Bradyrhizobium diazoefficiens: one gene and its partner. The protein of the gene in region 2 interacts with the protein of the main gene of each other region in a pairwise test. Links are inferred from orthologs where the notes say so. Each region holds a gene or a part of one and is shown on either strand. Other genes may lie near its edges.

What was found. Proteins that work in one complex are often made in the same cells at the same time.
Region 1: the proteins of def (region 2) and JJC00_RS02305 interact in binary tests that used the Escherichia coli proteins (3 or more experiments, as listed by UniProt). The link is inferred for Bradyrhizobium diazoefficiens from one-to-one orthologs.

What each region holds. Positions count from the first base shown.
Region 1 is NZ_CP067102.1:496,523-504,246, forward strand. What follows is about bases 1,664-4,577. They hold JJC00_RS02305 (aspartate-semialdehyde dehydrogenase), read left to right. Parts: upstream 1,664-2,560; coding sequence 2,561-3,595; downstream 3,596-4,577. Other genes in these bases: JJC00_RS02300 (hypothetical protein), read right to left, coding at 1,664-2,444; JJC00_RS02310 (IS701 family transposase), read right to left, coding at 3,873-4,577. In the rest of the region: JJC00_RS02285 (IS701 family transposase), read right to left, coding at 1-282; JJC00_RS02290 (DapH/DapD/GlmU-related protein), read left to right, coding at 402-1,040; JJC00_RS02295 (hypothetical protein), read right to left, coding at 1,112-1,498; more of JJC00_RS02300, read right to left, coding at 1,656-1,663; more of JJC00_RS02310, read right to left, coding at 4,578-5,156; JJC00_RS02315 (carbonic anhydrase), read right to left, coding at 5,258-5,902; JJC00_RS02320 (HpcH/HpaI aldolase/citrate lyase family protein), read left to right, coding at 6,001-6,882; JJC00_RS02325 (Crp/Fnr family transcriptional regulator), read right to left, coding at 6,934-7,724.
Region 2 is NZ_CP067102.1:7,610,748-7,618,015, reverse strand. The notes cover bases 1,258-4,220. They hold def (peptide deformylase), read left to right. Parts: upstream 1,258-2,458; coding sequence 2,459-2,983; downstream 2,984-4,220. Other genes in these bases: truA (tRNA pseudouridine(38-40) synthase TruA), read left to right, coding at 3,931-4,220; fmt (methionyl-tRNA formyltransferase), read left to right, coding at 2,996-3,931; JJC00_RS35530 (DNA recombination protein RmuC), read right to left, coding at 1,258-2,290. Also shown: JJC00_RS35535 (AmpG family muropeptide MFS transporter), read right to left, coding at 1-918; more of JJC00_RS35530, read right to left, coding at 1,088-1,257; more of truA, read left to right, coding at 4,221-4,668; dapE (succinyl-diaminopimelate desuccinylase), read right to left, coding at 4,859-6,025; dapD (2,3,4,5-tetrahydropyridine-2,6-dicarboxylate N-succinyltransferase), read right to left, coding at 6,098-6,943; JJC00_RS35500 (pyrimidine 5'-nucleotidase), read right to left, coding at 7,071-7,268. UniProt on the Escherichia coli protein: Removes the formyl group from the N-terminal Met of newly synthesized proteins. Requires at least a dipeptide for an efficient rate of reaction. N-terminal L-methionine is a prerequisite for activity but the enzyme has broad specificity at other positions.

The sequences.
Region 1 (7,724 bases), 7.1 Mb from region 2 along the record:
CAGCGCCGGCAGCACCATCTGGCGGACCTTCGCCAGCACGTCCTCGTCGGACCAGCATGCATTCCCCACAAAGTGCAGCAACGACTGGTGCTGAGCAGCCGTCCGCGCCGGATCCGTTCGCGCCGCCAACGGTTCCACGCTCTTGCGTTCGCCGGGGAGCACCAACCCAGTGCAATAATCGCGCAACTGTCGCCTACGTCTCGGATGACCGATCACGCTCGAAAGACCGTCTACGTAAGCCCCAAAACGCTCTTCGGCTTCCCGGTGATTGTTGACACTCATCTGGCTCTCCGCGCGCCAATATATGAATCTCAACAGATACTTGATTCTCAGACCAAATCGCCGCGACCAACTGACTCAGTAGTACTAACCCACCCTACGCACCTGCTCGGAGTGACCTCATGGATGCATCACCCCGTCCGAAGATCGCGGAAACCATCATCCATGAAACGGTGCGCCAGCGCGAGGCGCAGATCGGGCGGCGCTGCGAGATCCTCAGCCATACGCGCATCGAATATGCCGTGCTCGGCGACTACTCCTATCTCGGCGAGAATTGCGACGTCGCCGATGCCGTGATCGGCAAGTTCACCGCCATCGCCAATTCGGTGCGGATCGGCGCGCCGAACCATCCGATGGGCCGGCCGTCGCAGCATCGCTTCACCTATTGCCCCGAATATTACGACGCGACGGCGAGCCGCGACCGCGACTTCTTCGCGGACCGGCGCGGAGATCGCGTCATCGTCGGCAATGATGTCTGGATCGGTCACGCCGCGATCTTGCTGCCTGGCGTGACCGTCGGCGACGGCGCGGTGATCGCCGCGGGCGCGGTCGTCAGCCGCGATGTCGCGCCCTACACCATCGTCGGTGGCGTCCCCGCGCGTCCCATCCGCAAGCGATTTGAGGATTCCGTCGCGGAAAGCCTGCGCCGCATCGCCTGGTGGGACTGGCCGGATGAGCTCATCTTCGAACGCCTCGCCGATTTCCGCTCCGAGGCGATCGACGAATTTTGCAGGCGCTACGACCCCGCGGCCAACGCGTGAAGCGGACGCGTCTCGCATCAACAAAAAAGCCGGGCGTGAGCCCGGCCTTTTGATTCGGTCGTCACATCCGCTCAGTACAGCGGGAAATTCTGCGGATAGCCGCCGACGTCGGCCGGCGTCGAGAGCGGCTGGCGATCGATCGGGCGGTTGAGGTTTTCGCGCGCGAAGGACGGATAGCCCACCGCCGGCGGGAAGGCGTAGTCGGAAAACTTGCGGTCGCCCGGATTGACCTCGGTGCCCCCGTCGAGCCAGGAGCGCTTGCTCACGTAAATACGGGTGCGGCCCTGCTGGTAGACCGCATTGGGGCCGCTCGGGCCGTAGACGGGCCGGCCGCGATCGTCATAGCGCTGCTTGGTCTTGGTGTCGGCCGATGCCGGCGCAGCGAAGGCCACGGCAACCACGGCGCCCGCCGCAAGCCACGCAGCCAGTTTGTTCGCGGCAAAAAAATTCGAGCTCATCACGTCCCCTTCAGGCGGCAGGCCGCCAGTCGATTTCACGCCCATACTAGCCCGGCCGGGGTGGCGGCAACTAGGTCAATTCAGTCACACCGCGCCGGAATAATCGTGCGCGCCGGCAAAAGTTGCATGGATACCAGCTACTTGAGCTTGATGCCGGTCAAAGCGCGCCGCGCAATTGCGCGTTCGCGGCGCCCAGCAGCCAGTCCGCCGGGCCGCCGGCGTCGCAGGAGCGGCGCTTCAGCTCCGCATGGGCGAAGAATTCCGCCAGCTTCGGCTCGTTGCCGGAGGCGAGCTGCGTCAGCCGGTTCAGGGTGCAGGCGATCGCCGCGCGCCGGGCCGGCATGGTGTCGCCCTGGCAAGAGAAGCCGGAGATCTGCAAGCCGGGCTCCTCGTTGCGCTTGAGGTAGCCCAGGCAGGATTGCGTCCCATCCGCTGTACCGGTTGGCCGGAACAGGGCGACGGGACCGAATTTGGTGTCGATCAGCCCGGCCTGCTCGAGCGTGGAGGCTGCACCCAGGCCCATCTGGACGGCCAGGCCCGCGGTCGCCGGCCGCGTCACGTCGAATTCGCTGCCTTCCCGGTAGATCTCGAGCTCGGCCACGGGCTTGTCGGCGTCGCCGGTCCAGCGCATCACGTCCCTGCGGCCGCCTTCGGGGTGCCTAAAAATGGTGTAAGAGGCTGGTTTCTCTGATGAATCGAGCTTGCTGAGGGCGAAGGCCGGATGCGAGCGGGAGGCATCGGACCAAGTGGGCTTCTCCGCGGGCTCGTCGACGCGCAAATCCGGCAACTGGCCGAGCCCGGCAAGCGCAAGGATGGCAAACAGCGCGAGCGCCCCCACATAGGCGAACAGGCGCGCCAGCGTGCCGACGACCTCGTCGGCGAAATTGGCGAGCGCCAGATGGATCTGGGTGGGGGTTGCGGCCGTGCCGGCCTCAGGCGACTGCATCCACGGCCTTCAGGCAGGGTCCAACGTTGTCTTGAGGCCGGTTCTCGCATAGAAGCGCTGCTCTTCCTGTTTAAGCGTCAGCTTCAGGAACGGGCTTTTTCATCGGAGAGTGAACGATGGGTTACAAAGTCGCAGTCGTCGGCGCGACCGGCAATGTCGGACGGGAAATGCTCAGCATTCTGGATGAGCGCAAATTCCCCGCGGATGAGGTCGTGGCCCTGGCGTCACGCCGCAGCGTCGGCGTCGAGGTCTCCTATGGCGACCGCACCCTGAAGTGCAAGGCGCTCGAGCACTATGATTTCTCCGATGTCGACATCTGCCTGATGTCGGCGGGCGGCGAGGTGTCGAAGGAATGGTCGCCGAAGATCGGCGCGGCCGGCGCGGTCGTGATCGACAATTCCTCGGCCTGGCGCATGGATCCGGACGTGCCGCTGATCGTGCCGGAGGTGAATGCGGATGCGACCGCCGGCTTCAAGAGCAAGAACATCATCGCCAACCCGAATTGCTCGACCGCGCAGCTCGTGGTCGCGCTCAAGCCGCTGCATGACAAGGCCAACATCAAGCGCGTCGTGGTGTCGACCTATCAATCGGTGTCGGGTGCCGGCAAGGACGGCATGGATGAATTGTTCTCGCAGACCAAGGCCGTCTATACCAATAGCGAGCTGATCGCGAAGAAATTCCCCAAGCGCATCGCCTTCAACGTCATTCCCCACATCGACGTCTTCATGGAGGACGGCTACACCAAGGAAGAGTGGAAGATGATGGCGGAGACCAAGAAGATTCTTGATCCCAAGATCAAGCTCTCCGCGACCTGCGTGCGCGTGCCGGTGTTCGTCGGCCATTCCGAGGCCGTCAACATCGAGTTCGAGAATCCGATCAGCGCGGATGAAGCGCGCGAGATCCTGCGCAAGTCGCCCGGCTGCCTCGTCATCGACAAGCAGGAGCCCGGCGGCTACGCCACGCCGTACGAAGCGGCCGGCGAGGACGCCACCTACGTCAGCCGCATCCGCGAGGACGCGACGGTGGAGAACGGCCTCGTGCTCTGGTGCGTGTCGGACAATCTGCGCAAGGGCGCAGCCCTCAACGCGATCCAGATCGCGGAAGTGCTGATCAACCGCAAGCTGATAGCCGCGAAGAAGAAGGCGGCGTAAGCCGAGCTGCCGTAGGGTGGGTTAGCCCCGCGGATTGCGCGAAGCGCAAACCGCTCGGCGTAACCCACCAGCTCTTTCACCGCGGAGATTTACAGTGGTGGGTTACGCCGAGCGGTTTGCGCTTCGCGCAATCCGCGGGCTAATTTTACTGCGTCACAAGAGGAGTTTTGGGCGGTCTCGACGGACGGCGCCACAGCACGGGCATCGCATGATTATTCTGCTCAGCGCCCGGATCAAGCGCGCGCGCACAGTTGCAATCGAGTTTGGGACGTGGCGCTCAGGCCGCCAGGGCGGATCCGCGGGGTCGATAGTCGTCGGGTAAGCGAGGTGCCGGGAGCGGCGGGGCGCAACGAGGTCCTGAGGGGGGAATCGTCGCCCGCTCGGCGACCAGGAAGCCGTAAGCGGCGATGCACAGGGTCGCGTGATGATGGAAGCCCCGCCAGCCGCGCCCCTCGTAGTGACCCAGCCCGACCTCTTGCTTGAGCTCCTGGTAATCGCGCTCGATGCGCCAGCGCAGTTTCGCCAGATCGACGAGCCGCGTGAAGCTGATGGTCTCCGGCAGCGTGGAGAGCCAGTATCTGGTCGGCTCAGCTTCGCTCTTCGGCCATTCGATCAACAGCCACTCCGCCGACGATTTCTCCGGGATGAGCTTGTTGGACCCAACACGCACGCGAACACGAGCAAAGCGCGAGGTGAGCTGCTCGGCCGAGCCCTCCCGCCACTTCACCGTGCACCATTCAAGCTTGGGCAGACCGAGGGCCAGTGTCTTGGCCGTGACCAACTCAGGCTCGTCGCGCCGGCCGGTATTGTTCATCGGCTTGTCCATGCGCCGCGGGCCGGCGCCAGGCCCCCACATCAAAATAGTTGGCACAATGCCGGCCACGTAAGACACGTTCAACTCCGACATGCCTGCACGCAGCCGCGCGTCCCTGCCGTAAGCGGCATCCATCAAGGCAACGCCGCGCGGCAGGCTGGCCTCGCATGCCCGTCGTATCTGATCGAGTGCGATCTCCGGCTTGGTCTTGAACTTGATCTCCTTCGGAATGCCTGCCTTCTTTCGCCGTGCACGATCCTTGGCCCAGGTCTCCGGAAGGTACAGCCGGTAGTCGACCGGAAGGCTGCCGGTACGACTGGCGATCGACAGCGACACCGCCACCTGGCAGTTGGCCTGCTTGCCGAGTTGACCGCAATATTGGTGATGCACGCCGACCGAATGCTTGCCCTGCTTGGGAAACGAGGTGTCGTCGATGATCCAGGCCTCGATTGGCCCGTCCTTCTCCAGCGCCGGCAGCACCATCTGGCGGACCTTCGCCAGCACGTCCTCGTCGGACCAGCATGCATTCCCCACAAAGTGCAGCAACGACTGGTGCTGAGCAGCCGTCCGCGCCGGATCCGTTCGCGCCGCCAACGGTTCCACGCTCTTGCGTTCGCCGGGGAGCACCAACCCAGTGCAATAATCGCGCAACTGTCGCCTACGTCTCGGATGACCGATCACGCTCGAAAGACCGTCTACGTAAGCCCCAAAACGCTCTTCGGCTTCCCGGTGATTGTTGACACTCATCTGGCTCTCCGCGCGCCAATATATGAATCTCAACAGATACTTGATTCTCAGACCAAATCGCCGCGACCAACTGACTCAGTAGTACTAACCCACCCTACGATTCAGACCACGCTCCGCGCGCTCTTGAATTCCTTGCTGCCCTGGTCCAGCACGAACAGCGTTCCCTCCGCGACGCCGAAATAGGCGCCGTGCAATTGCATCTGGCCGGCTTCCACCGCCTTGCGCACGAACGGGAACGTCATCAGGTTTTCGAGGCTGCGGAACACCGCCGCCTTCTCGATGCGCTCGACGAATTGCGCCATGGTCTCGTGGGTGCGCTGTTCGACCACTTCGCCCGGCTTGATGAACATCTGCATCCATTTGCCGATGAAATCGCCCGGCGTCAGCGGCTCGATCTTGTCGACGAAGGCGCGGATGCCGCCGCATTGCGCGTGGCCGAGCACGACGATGTGCTTCACCTTCAGCACGGTGACGGCATATTCGAGCGCGGCCGAAACGCCGTGCGCGTTGCCGTCGGGCTGATACACCGGCACCAGGTTGGCGATGTTGCGGACCACGAACAATGCGCCGGGGCCGACGTCAAAAATGGTTTCCGGTGCGACACGGCTATCGCAGCAGCCGATCACCATCACTTCCGGGAACTGTCCCTTCACCGACAGCTCGCGATAGCGGTTCTGCTCGGCCGGCAGCCGCTGGGTGGCGAAGGCGTTGTAGCCTTCCAGCAAATGCTTCGGGAATGTGATCATGGCCTATGCCTAATCATATACCGGTAACGCGAACAAGCCTTTCGAATAGGCAGGCCAAGTGCTATCGCTCGCCCGAGGAAACTGGAAGGAATGCCAGCATGACCCGTCCGCGCCGCAGCCATCTGTTCATGCCCGGCTCCAATCCTCGCGCCCTGGAAAAGGCGCGGAATCTCGCCGCCGACGGCCTGATCCTCGATCTCGAGGATTCCGTCGCCCCCGACGCCAAGGCCGTGGCGCGCGACGGCATCGCCGCCGCGATCGCTGCAAAAGGGTTCGGCAAGCGCGAGATCCTGATCCGGACCAACGGCCTCGACACGCAATGGTGGGCCGATGACGTTGCGATGGCCGCCAAGGCATCGCCTGATGGCATCCTGGTTCCGAAGGTGTCGAGCATCGAGGATCTGCAGACCATCGGGCGCCACCTCGCCGAGCTCGGCGCCGCGCCGACGGTGAAGGTCTGGGCCATGATCGAGACTGCGCGCGCGGTGCTGCATGCCGAGGAGCTTGCCGCGGCCGGCCGCGATTCATCGAGCCGCCTGTCAGGTTTCGTGTTCGGCCCGAACGACATCTCGCGCGAGACGCGGATCAAGATGATGCCCGGCCGCGCCGCGATGATCCCGATGATCACCCATTGCATCCTGGCGACGCGCGCCCACGGTCTCGAGATCCTCGACGGTCCCTATAGTGATATCGCCAATGCCGACGGCTTTGCCACCGAGTGCGCGCAGGCGCGCGACCTCGGTTTCGACGGCAAGACGCTGATCCATCCCTCGCAGATCGAAGCCTGCAACGCGATCTTCACGCCACCCGAGGAAGAGATCGCCCGCGCCCGCAAGATCATCGCCGCGTTCGAGCTGCCGGAGAACGTCTCGCGCGGCGCGATCCGTCTCGATGGTGCGATGGTGGAGCGGCTGCACGCCGACATGGCAAAGCGCACGATCGAGATCGCGGATGCGATTGCAGCGATGAGCAAGGGCTGAGGCATCAACGCGGAAAAGCGATATCCGCTTTTCCGCGCCGAGCGGCAATCGTCACCGCGATTCCAGGCTTTGCTTTTTATTTTCCCGCCGGCGAAACGGCTCTGGATTCACCACCACTCCGTCGGAGGCGACGATGGCGCTTTCCCTGAACGTTGCATGGGTCGGCTGCGGCGCCACCAATTCCTCACAATACATCCGATCGATCTTGCGCTGCATGAGCGCATAACAATCGCATGCGACCTTCTCGAGCCGCGCCCGATCGATCTCTACAACCCCGCGCCGGTCGGACGGAATGGCGCCGGCCTCGCGTAGCTTGCTCATCGTCAGGGTCACTGTCGTCCGTCGCACTCCGAGCAATTGCGCAAGCACCTCGTGCGTCACGGGAAGCAGGTTATCGGGAACGCGGTCGTGAAGCTGCAGGAGCCACCGCGCCATGCGGCCATCCACCCGGTGCAGCGCGTTGCAAGCGGCGACATGCTGGAGCTGCAATAACACCGAGCGGGCGTGGACCTGCACGACGTTCCTGATGGCTGCGCTTTGCGCAAAGGCAGCCCGAAATTTGGCGGCGGAGATCAGCGATGCTGTGCCGGCCATGCGAGCAATCGCGGTCACGGACGAAAGCGACGGGCCGAGCACGGAGAATGAGGCCAAAGCGCCTTCCCGTCCCATCAAGGTGGTTGCGACCGTTTGCCCGTCCGGCATATCGAGCATGAAGGCGATCGCGCCGCTATGGGGAAAATAAACCGGGTCGAGCTCATCGCCCGATCGCACCAGGACGGCATCGGGCTCGAACGCGACTTTCTGGAAGTAGGGCGTGAGCAGGCCGAGGTCCGCCGGCGGCA
Region 2 (7,268 bases):
GAGGCCGACGCCCTTCACGATCGCCGCATAGTCGTTGCGGGTGAAGCCGAGGTCGATCACGAACGGCGCGGTCATGGTGCCCGAGAACGCGTCCGTGAATTTGAACAGCACGACGAAGGCGAGCGCCGCGAGCGCGTCCTTGCGCGACAGGAATTCGGAGAAGGCGCCGATCGCCGCGTGCAGCACGCGCGTGAATGCGGACTCTTCGTGCGTCGCAGCTTCCGCCCGTACCGATGGCTCGGGCTCGGTCGCCACGAGTGCCGTGATCGTTCCGATCAGCACCATCGACGCCATCACCACATAGCCCCACATCCAGGCCGAGCTGCGCGTGATGCCGGTGCTCTCGAAGCCGGAGACCATGAACAGCGCCCCGGCAGTCGAGACCAGCATGCCGATGCGGTAAGCCGCGACGTAGGCGGCCATGCCGGCGGCCTGCTCGCTCTCGGGCAGGCTCTCGACGCGGAAGGCGTCGACCACGATGTCCTGCGTCGACGAGGTCGTTGCCACCAAGAGCGCACCGAGTGCGACGTAGAACGGCGAGCGCGCGGGATCGGTCATCGCCAGCAGCAGGATCGCGATGATCAGCAGCAATTGCGAGAACAGCAGCCAGCCGCGCCGCCGGCCAAAGGCGCGGGTGAACAGCGGCACATGCAGCGCGTCCACCAGCGGCGCCCAGAGGAATTTCAGCGTGTAGGGCGTGCCGACCAGCGCAAACAGTCCGATGGTCTTGAGATCGACGCCGGCCTCGCGCATCCACACCAGCAGCGTCGACCCCGACAGTGCCAGCGGCAGCCCCGAGGAGAAGCCGAGGAACAGCACGATCAGCACCCGCGGTTGCAGGTAAACAGCCAGGCTGTCGTGCCAGGAGGTCGCGGGGGCATCAGTTCCGGCGGGCGAGGTCGCGTCGGGTGCGGTCATGGGAAGGTGTTAGCAGATTCTGGGGGCCACGAGGGAGGTGTCGTCGCCTTCTCGGTGTCATCGTCCGCGAAGGCGGACGATCCAGTACCCACCGGCGTCTGGATTCAACCACAGCCGTCCCAGCGTACTGGATACCCGCCTTCGCGGGGCATGACAGTGCGCCTCAATCTCACTCCCCCGCCTGGAGCTTCCTCGGAAACAACTCGGCCGCGCCTGACGCCACCAGCCGCGGGCCGTCCGCGGGCGCGTCGGTCTTGCTGAAATCGAGCTCCTCGATTCGCCCTGCGCGCTTCTCGATCTTGTCGGCGGAGATCAGGATCTGGCGGACGTCCTCGTTCGCGTCGGCAAAGTGCTTCTGCAGTTTCAGCACGCGGTCGCGCAGGCGGCCGAGATCGTCGCCGAGCTTGATCACCTCGGTCTGGATCTGGTCGGCGGCGTCGCGCATGCGCGCGTCCTTCATGATCTGCTGCATCACCTGGATCGCGAGCATCAGCAGCGAGGGCGACACCAGCACGACCTTGGCGCGATAGGCCTTCTGGATCACGTCGTCGAAACCATCATGGATCTCAGCGTAGACCGATTCCGATGGCACGAACATCAGCGCCATTTCCTGGGTCTCGCCGGTGACGAGGTATTTTTCCGCGATGTCGCTGACATGCTTCATCACGTCGCCGCGCAGCCGCTGCGTGGCGGCGCGCTTCTCCTCGTCGGTGCGGGCGTCGTGCAGCGCGGTCATCGCCTCCAGCGGAAATTTTGCGTCGATACAGAGCGGGCGCTTGTCGGGCAGGAACACGACGCAATCGGGCCGCTTTCCGGTCGAGAGCGTGAACTGGAATTCGTAAGCCCCCTTCGGCAGGCCGTCCTGGACGATCGCCTCCATCCGCGCCTGGCCAAAGGCGCCGCGCGACTGCTTGTTGGCGAGCACGTCGCGCAACGTCGTCACCTGCGTGGTGAGGTCGGTGAGGTTCTTGTGCGCGTTGTCGATGATGCCGAGCCGCTCGTGCAGCGCGCGCAGGCTCTCCATGGTGTTGCGGGTCGAGTGTTCCATGGACTGGCCGACCCGATGGGTCACCGAATCCAGCCGCTCGTTGACCGCCCGGGCCATCTCGGCCTGGCGGCCGGCCAGTGCCTGGGTCATGGCGTCGGCTCGGCCGGCGGCCTCGCTCTGGGCGTGCAGGACCTGGCTGAGGCGCTCCTCCAGCTCGTCGGCGCGGATGGCGCTCGCCATCGCGAGTTCCGCGCCGCGCCGCCCGGACCGCGCGATCACGACCGCAATGATGATCAGCAGGATGAGGACCAGGGCGCCGAAGCCGATCAGCGCATCGAGTGTACGCAGCGGCCAGTCGCCAAGCATGAAAATGATCTCGTTCATGCCAGCCCTTCTAGCCGATTCGCCAGGTCATACGAACGAATAGCGAACATTTATGGTTAATCGACCCCTAATTTTTATGATTAACGAAACAAGTTTTATGGTTAGCGGAGTGTTAACGCGTTCCCGGCCGCATTGACCGCTTGTCGCGCGCGGCTTAAATCGCCCGCCATGGCCCTCAGAGAAATCATCATCCTGCCCGACAAGCAGCTGCGTCTGGTCTCCAAGCCGATCGAGAAGGTCACGCCGGAGATCCGCAAGCTTGCCGATGACATGTTCGAAACCATGTACGACGCGCCCGGCATTGGCCTGGCGGCGATCCAGATTGCGCAGCCGCTACGGCTGATCACCATGGACCTCGCCAAGCCCAACCAGGACGGCGAGACCAAGCCGGAGCCACGCGTCTTCATCAATCCCGAGATCATCGCGTCGTCCGAGGATCTGTCGGTCTACGAGGAAGGCTGCCTGTCGATCCCCGAATATTACGAGGAAGTCGAGAGGCCGGCGAAAGTGCGCGTGCGTTTCACGGATCTGGACGGCAAGGTGCACGAGGAGGATGCCGAAGGCCTCTACGCCACCTGCATCCAGCACGAAATCGACCATCTCAACGGCGTGCTGTTCGTCGACTATCTCTCAAAGCTCAAGCGCGACCGCGTGATCAAGAAGTTCGAGAAAGCCGCCAAGCGCGCGGAGTAAGGTTCTCCGTCGATGCCCCTCCGCCTGATCTTCATGGGCACGCCCGATTTCTCCGTGCCGACGCTGCTCGCGCTCGTCGCGCACGGCCACGAGATCGTGGCCGTCTATACCCGCGCGCCGAAGCCGGGCGGCCGGCGCGGGCTGCAATTGCAGCCAACCCCGGTTGAAGAGGCTGCGCGAAAGCTCGGCGTGCCCGTGCTGACGCCGAAGACGCTGAAGACGCAGGAAGCGCTCGACGCGTTTAGCGCGTTTGACGCCGATGCCGCCGTCGTCGTCGCCTACGGCATGATCCTGCCGCAGGCGATCCTCGATGCGCCAAAGCTCGGCTGCTACAACCTTCACGCCTCGCTGCTGCCGCGCTGGCGCGGCGCGGCGCCCATCAACCGCGCGATCATGGCCGGCGATGCCGAGAGTGGCGTGATGGTGATGAAGATGGATGTCGGTCTCGACACTGGCGACGTCGCCATGGCCGAGCGGCTCGCGATCACCGACAATATGACCGCGCTCGATCTGCACGATCGCCTGTCCCGGCTTGGTGCCGATCTGATGGTGCGCGCGATGGCCGCGCTCGACCGCAGCGCGCTCCAGCTCAAAAAACAGAGCGAGGACGGGGTCACCTATGCCGCCAAGATCGACAAGGCGGAGGCGCGGATCGACTGGAGCAAGTCCGCGCACGCGGTGCTGCGCCACATCCACGGCCTGTCGCCGTTTCCCGGCGCCTGGGCAGAGCTCGCCGGTATTACGGAGAATGCGCGCGTAAAAATTTTGCGCTGTGAGCTCGCAAAGGGCGCCGGTGCGCCGGGCGAGGTGCTCGATGGCCAGCTCACCATCGCCTGCGGCGAGGGTGCGATCCGCATCCTCGAGCTGCAGCGCGAAGGCAAGGCCCGGATGCAGGCGGTGGACTTCTTGCGCGGCGTGAAGGTCGAGCCGCCCATGCGGCTCATCTGATGCCCCGCTACAAGCTCACCATCGAATATGACGGCGCGCCGTTCTTCGGCTGGCAGGTCCAGGACACGCTGCCCTCGGTGCAGGGTGCGCTGGAAGCGGCGGTGAAGGCGATGACCGGCGCGGATCTGCGGGTGCATGGCGCCGGCCGCACGGATGCCGGCGTGCATGCGCGCGGCCAGGTTGCGCATGTCGACATCGAGAAGCAATTTCCGCCGGGCCGTTTTCGTGACGGGCTGAACGCGCATCTGCGCCCGCATCCGATTGCGGTGCTCGAGGCCGAGATCGTGCCCGACACGTTCGAAGCGCGCTTCTCGGCCGTGAAGCGCCATTATCGCTACCGCGTCATCAACACCCGCGCCAATCTCGCGCTCGATATCGGCCATGCCTGGCGCGTGCCGCGGCGGCTCGATGCCGACGCGATGCATGCAGCGGCGCAGCGCCTGCTCGGCAAGCACGACTTCACGACCTTTCGCGACACCGAGTGCCAGGCGAAATCGCCCGAGAAGACGCTCGATCAGCTCGATGTGCTGCGCGATGGGCGCGAGATCACCATCGTCACGTCGGCGCGCTCGTTCCTACACAGTCAGGTGCGCTCGATGGTGGGCTCGCTGGTCTGGGTCGGCGAAGGCCGCTGGACCGCGGACGATCTCTCCGCAGCGCTAGAGGCCCGCAGCCGCGCCGCCTGCGGCATCGTCGCGCCGCCTGAGGGGCTGTATCTGGTGAAGGTGGATTATTGAGGTGAGCGAGAGTGCGGAGTACGCGCGCTCTCACTACGCCCTCGGTGTCATGCCCCGCGAAGGCGGGCATCCAGTACGCCGCGGCTTCTCGGCTCAAGCACCGTCTCTGGAATACTGGATCGCCCGCCCCAGTGCGCAATTGCGCACAAGGCGGGGCGATGACAGCGGAGCTTGTGGCGACAACAGCACCCTACCCAAAATACCGCGTCAAAATCCCGCGATACACCTGCGTCAGCTTCTCCAGATCCTTGACCGGCACGCGCTCGTTGACCTGGTGCATGGTCTGGCCGACCAGACCGAACTCGATCACCGGGCAATAGCTCGAGATGAAGCGGGCGTCCGAGGTGCCGCCTGAGGTCGACAGCTCCGGCTTGCGGCCCGTCACTTCCTCGATCGCGGACACTGCGAGGTCGGTGAACGGGCCGGGCTTGGTGACGAACACGTTGGAGTTCGAGGGCTCCCAGACAATGCGGGCGCGGATGCGGTTGCCGCAGGCTTTTGTCAGTCGCGTCTCGACCAGCTCGCGCAGGCTCGCCTGCGTATGGTTGTCATTGTAGCGGATGTTGAACTTTGCGCGGGCCTCACCGGGGATGACGTTGTTGGCCTTGTTGCCGACGTCCACCGAGGTGAATTCGAGATTGGACGCCTGGAACTGCGCGCTGCCATGATCGAGCGGTTCGTCGCTGATGGCCACGATCAGCCTCGAAATGTCCGGCACCGGATTGGCCGCGCGATGCGGATAGGCGACGTGGCCCTGAACGCCGTCGACATACAGCGTGCCGGATTGCGAGCCGCGGCGGCCAACCTTGATGGTGTCGCCCAGCGTCTCGACATTGGAGGGCTCGCCGAGCACGCAATGATCGAATGTCTCGCCGCGCTCCGCCGCCCATTTCAGCAGCTTGATCGTGCCGTTGATCGAGACGTCTTCCTCGTCGCCGGTGATCAGGAACGAGATCGAGCCCGTGCCGTCCGCACGCGGCTTGCCGTCGTTGGCGGCGAGATGCTCCAGCACCGCGGCGACCGAGCAGGCGATGCCGCCCTTCATGTCGACTGCGCCGCGGCCGTGCAGGAAACCGTCCTTCACTTCGCCCGAGAACGCCCCGACACTCCAGGCGCTTTCGTCGCCGGGCGGCACCACGTCGGTATGGCCGGCGAAGCTGATGTGCGGCCCTTCTGTGCCGATCCGCGCGTAGAGATTGTCGACATCGGCGGTGCCGGGTTCGCTGAAGGTCACACGGTGGCAGGTGAAGCCGGCTTCATTGAGAGCCTTTTCGAGCACTCCCAGTGCACCGGCGTCAGCCGGGGTGACGGAGGGGCAGCGGATGAGGTCGCGGGCAATGGACAGGGCATCGGTCATGCGCCCCGCTTAACATGCATGCCGCCGGGTGGGCTAGCGCTGGGCGGGACAAATTCCAGTTCGCGGTAGAACTTAATCCCGCAGCAGCTCGTTGATGCTGGTCTTCGACCGCGTGCGCTCGTCGACGCGCTTGACGATCACCGCGCAGGCGGTGCTCGGGCCGATCTGGCCGTTCTTCATCGGCTTGCCGGGCAGCGCGCCGGGCACCACCACCGAATACTCCGGCACTTCGCCCATGAAGATCTCGCCGGTCTCGCGGTCGACGATCTTGGTCGAGGCGCCCAGGAACACGCCCATCGACAGCACCGCGCCCTTGCGCACGATGACGCCCTCGGCGACCTCGGAGCGCGCGCCGATGAAGCAGTCGTCCTCGATGATGACGGGCTCGGCCTGGAGCGGCTCGAGCACGCCGCCGATGCCGGCGCCGCCGGAGATGTGCACGCGCTTGCCGATCTGCGCGCAGGAGCCGACGGTCGCCCAGGTGTCGACCATGGTGCTCTCATCGACATAGGCGCCGAGATTGACGAAGGACGGCATCAGCACGACGTTCTTGGCAATGAAGGCCGAGCGGCGCACCACGGCGCCGGGCACCGCGCGAAAGCCGGCATCGCGAAAACGGTTCGGGCCCCAGCCTTCGAACTTCGAGGGCACCTTGTCCCACCAGTTCGCCTGGCCCGGGCCGCCGGGAATGACGTCCATGTCGTTGAGGCGGAAGGAGAGCAGCACGGCCTTCTTCAGCCACTGATTGACCTTCCACTTGCCATCAGTGCCGCGCTCGGCAACGCGTGCCTCGCCCTTGTCCAGAATCTCCAGCGACTGGTTCACGGCCTCGCGCACTTCGCCCTTGGTCGATGTCGAGATGCCGTCGCGCGCGTCGAAGGCGCTGTTGATGGTGGATTCCAGGGCGGACAGGGACATCGGGATTTCCTCAGTGGCAGACGGGAATTTTGATGGATTGGGGCGCTTTTTCGGGATTTGGAGAGGTGGAGTCAAGGCATACTCCACCGTCGTCCCGGGCTCGCTTCGCGCCCCGGGACGTCGGCGGTTAGCGTGGCGACACCCTGGCCAAAAACCCGGCCAGATCATCCGTGACGTGGTCGACATGGGCGGCATCGCGGCCTTCCAGTTCCCAATCCTCGCGCACCACTTCCTTGGTGCCGTCAGGCACCACCAGCACCGTGGTCATGCCGAGCTCATGCGGGACGGTGAGGTTGCGGGCGAGGTCTTCGAACATAGCGGCCTT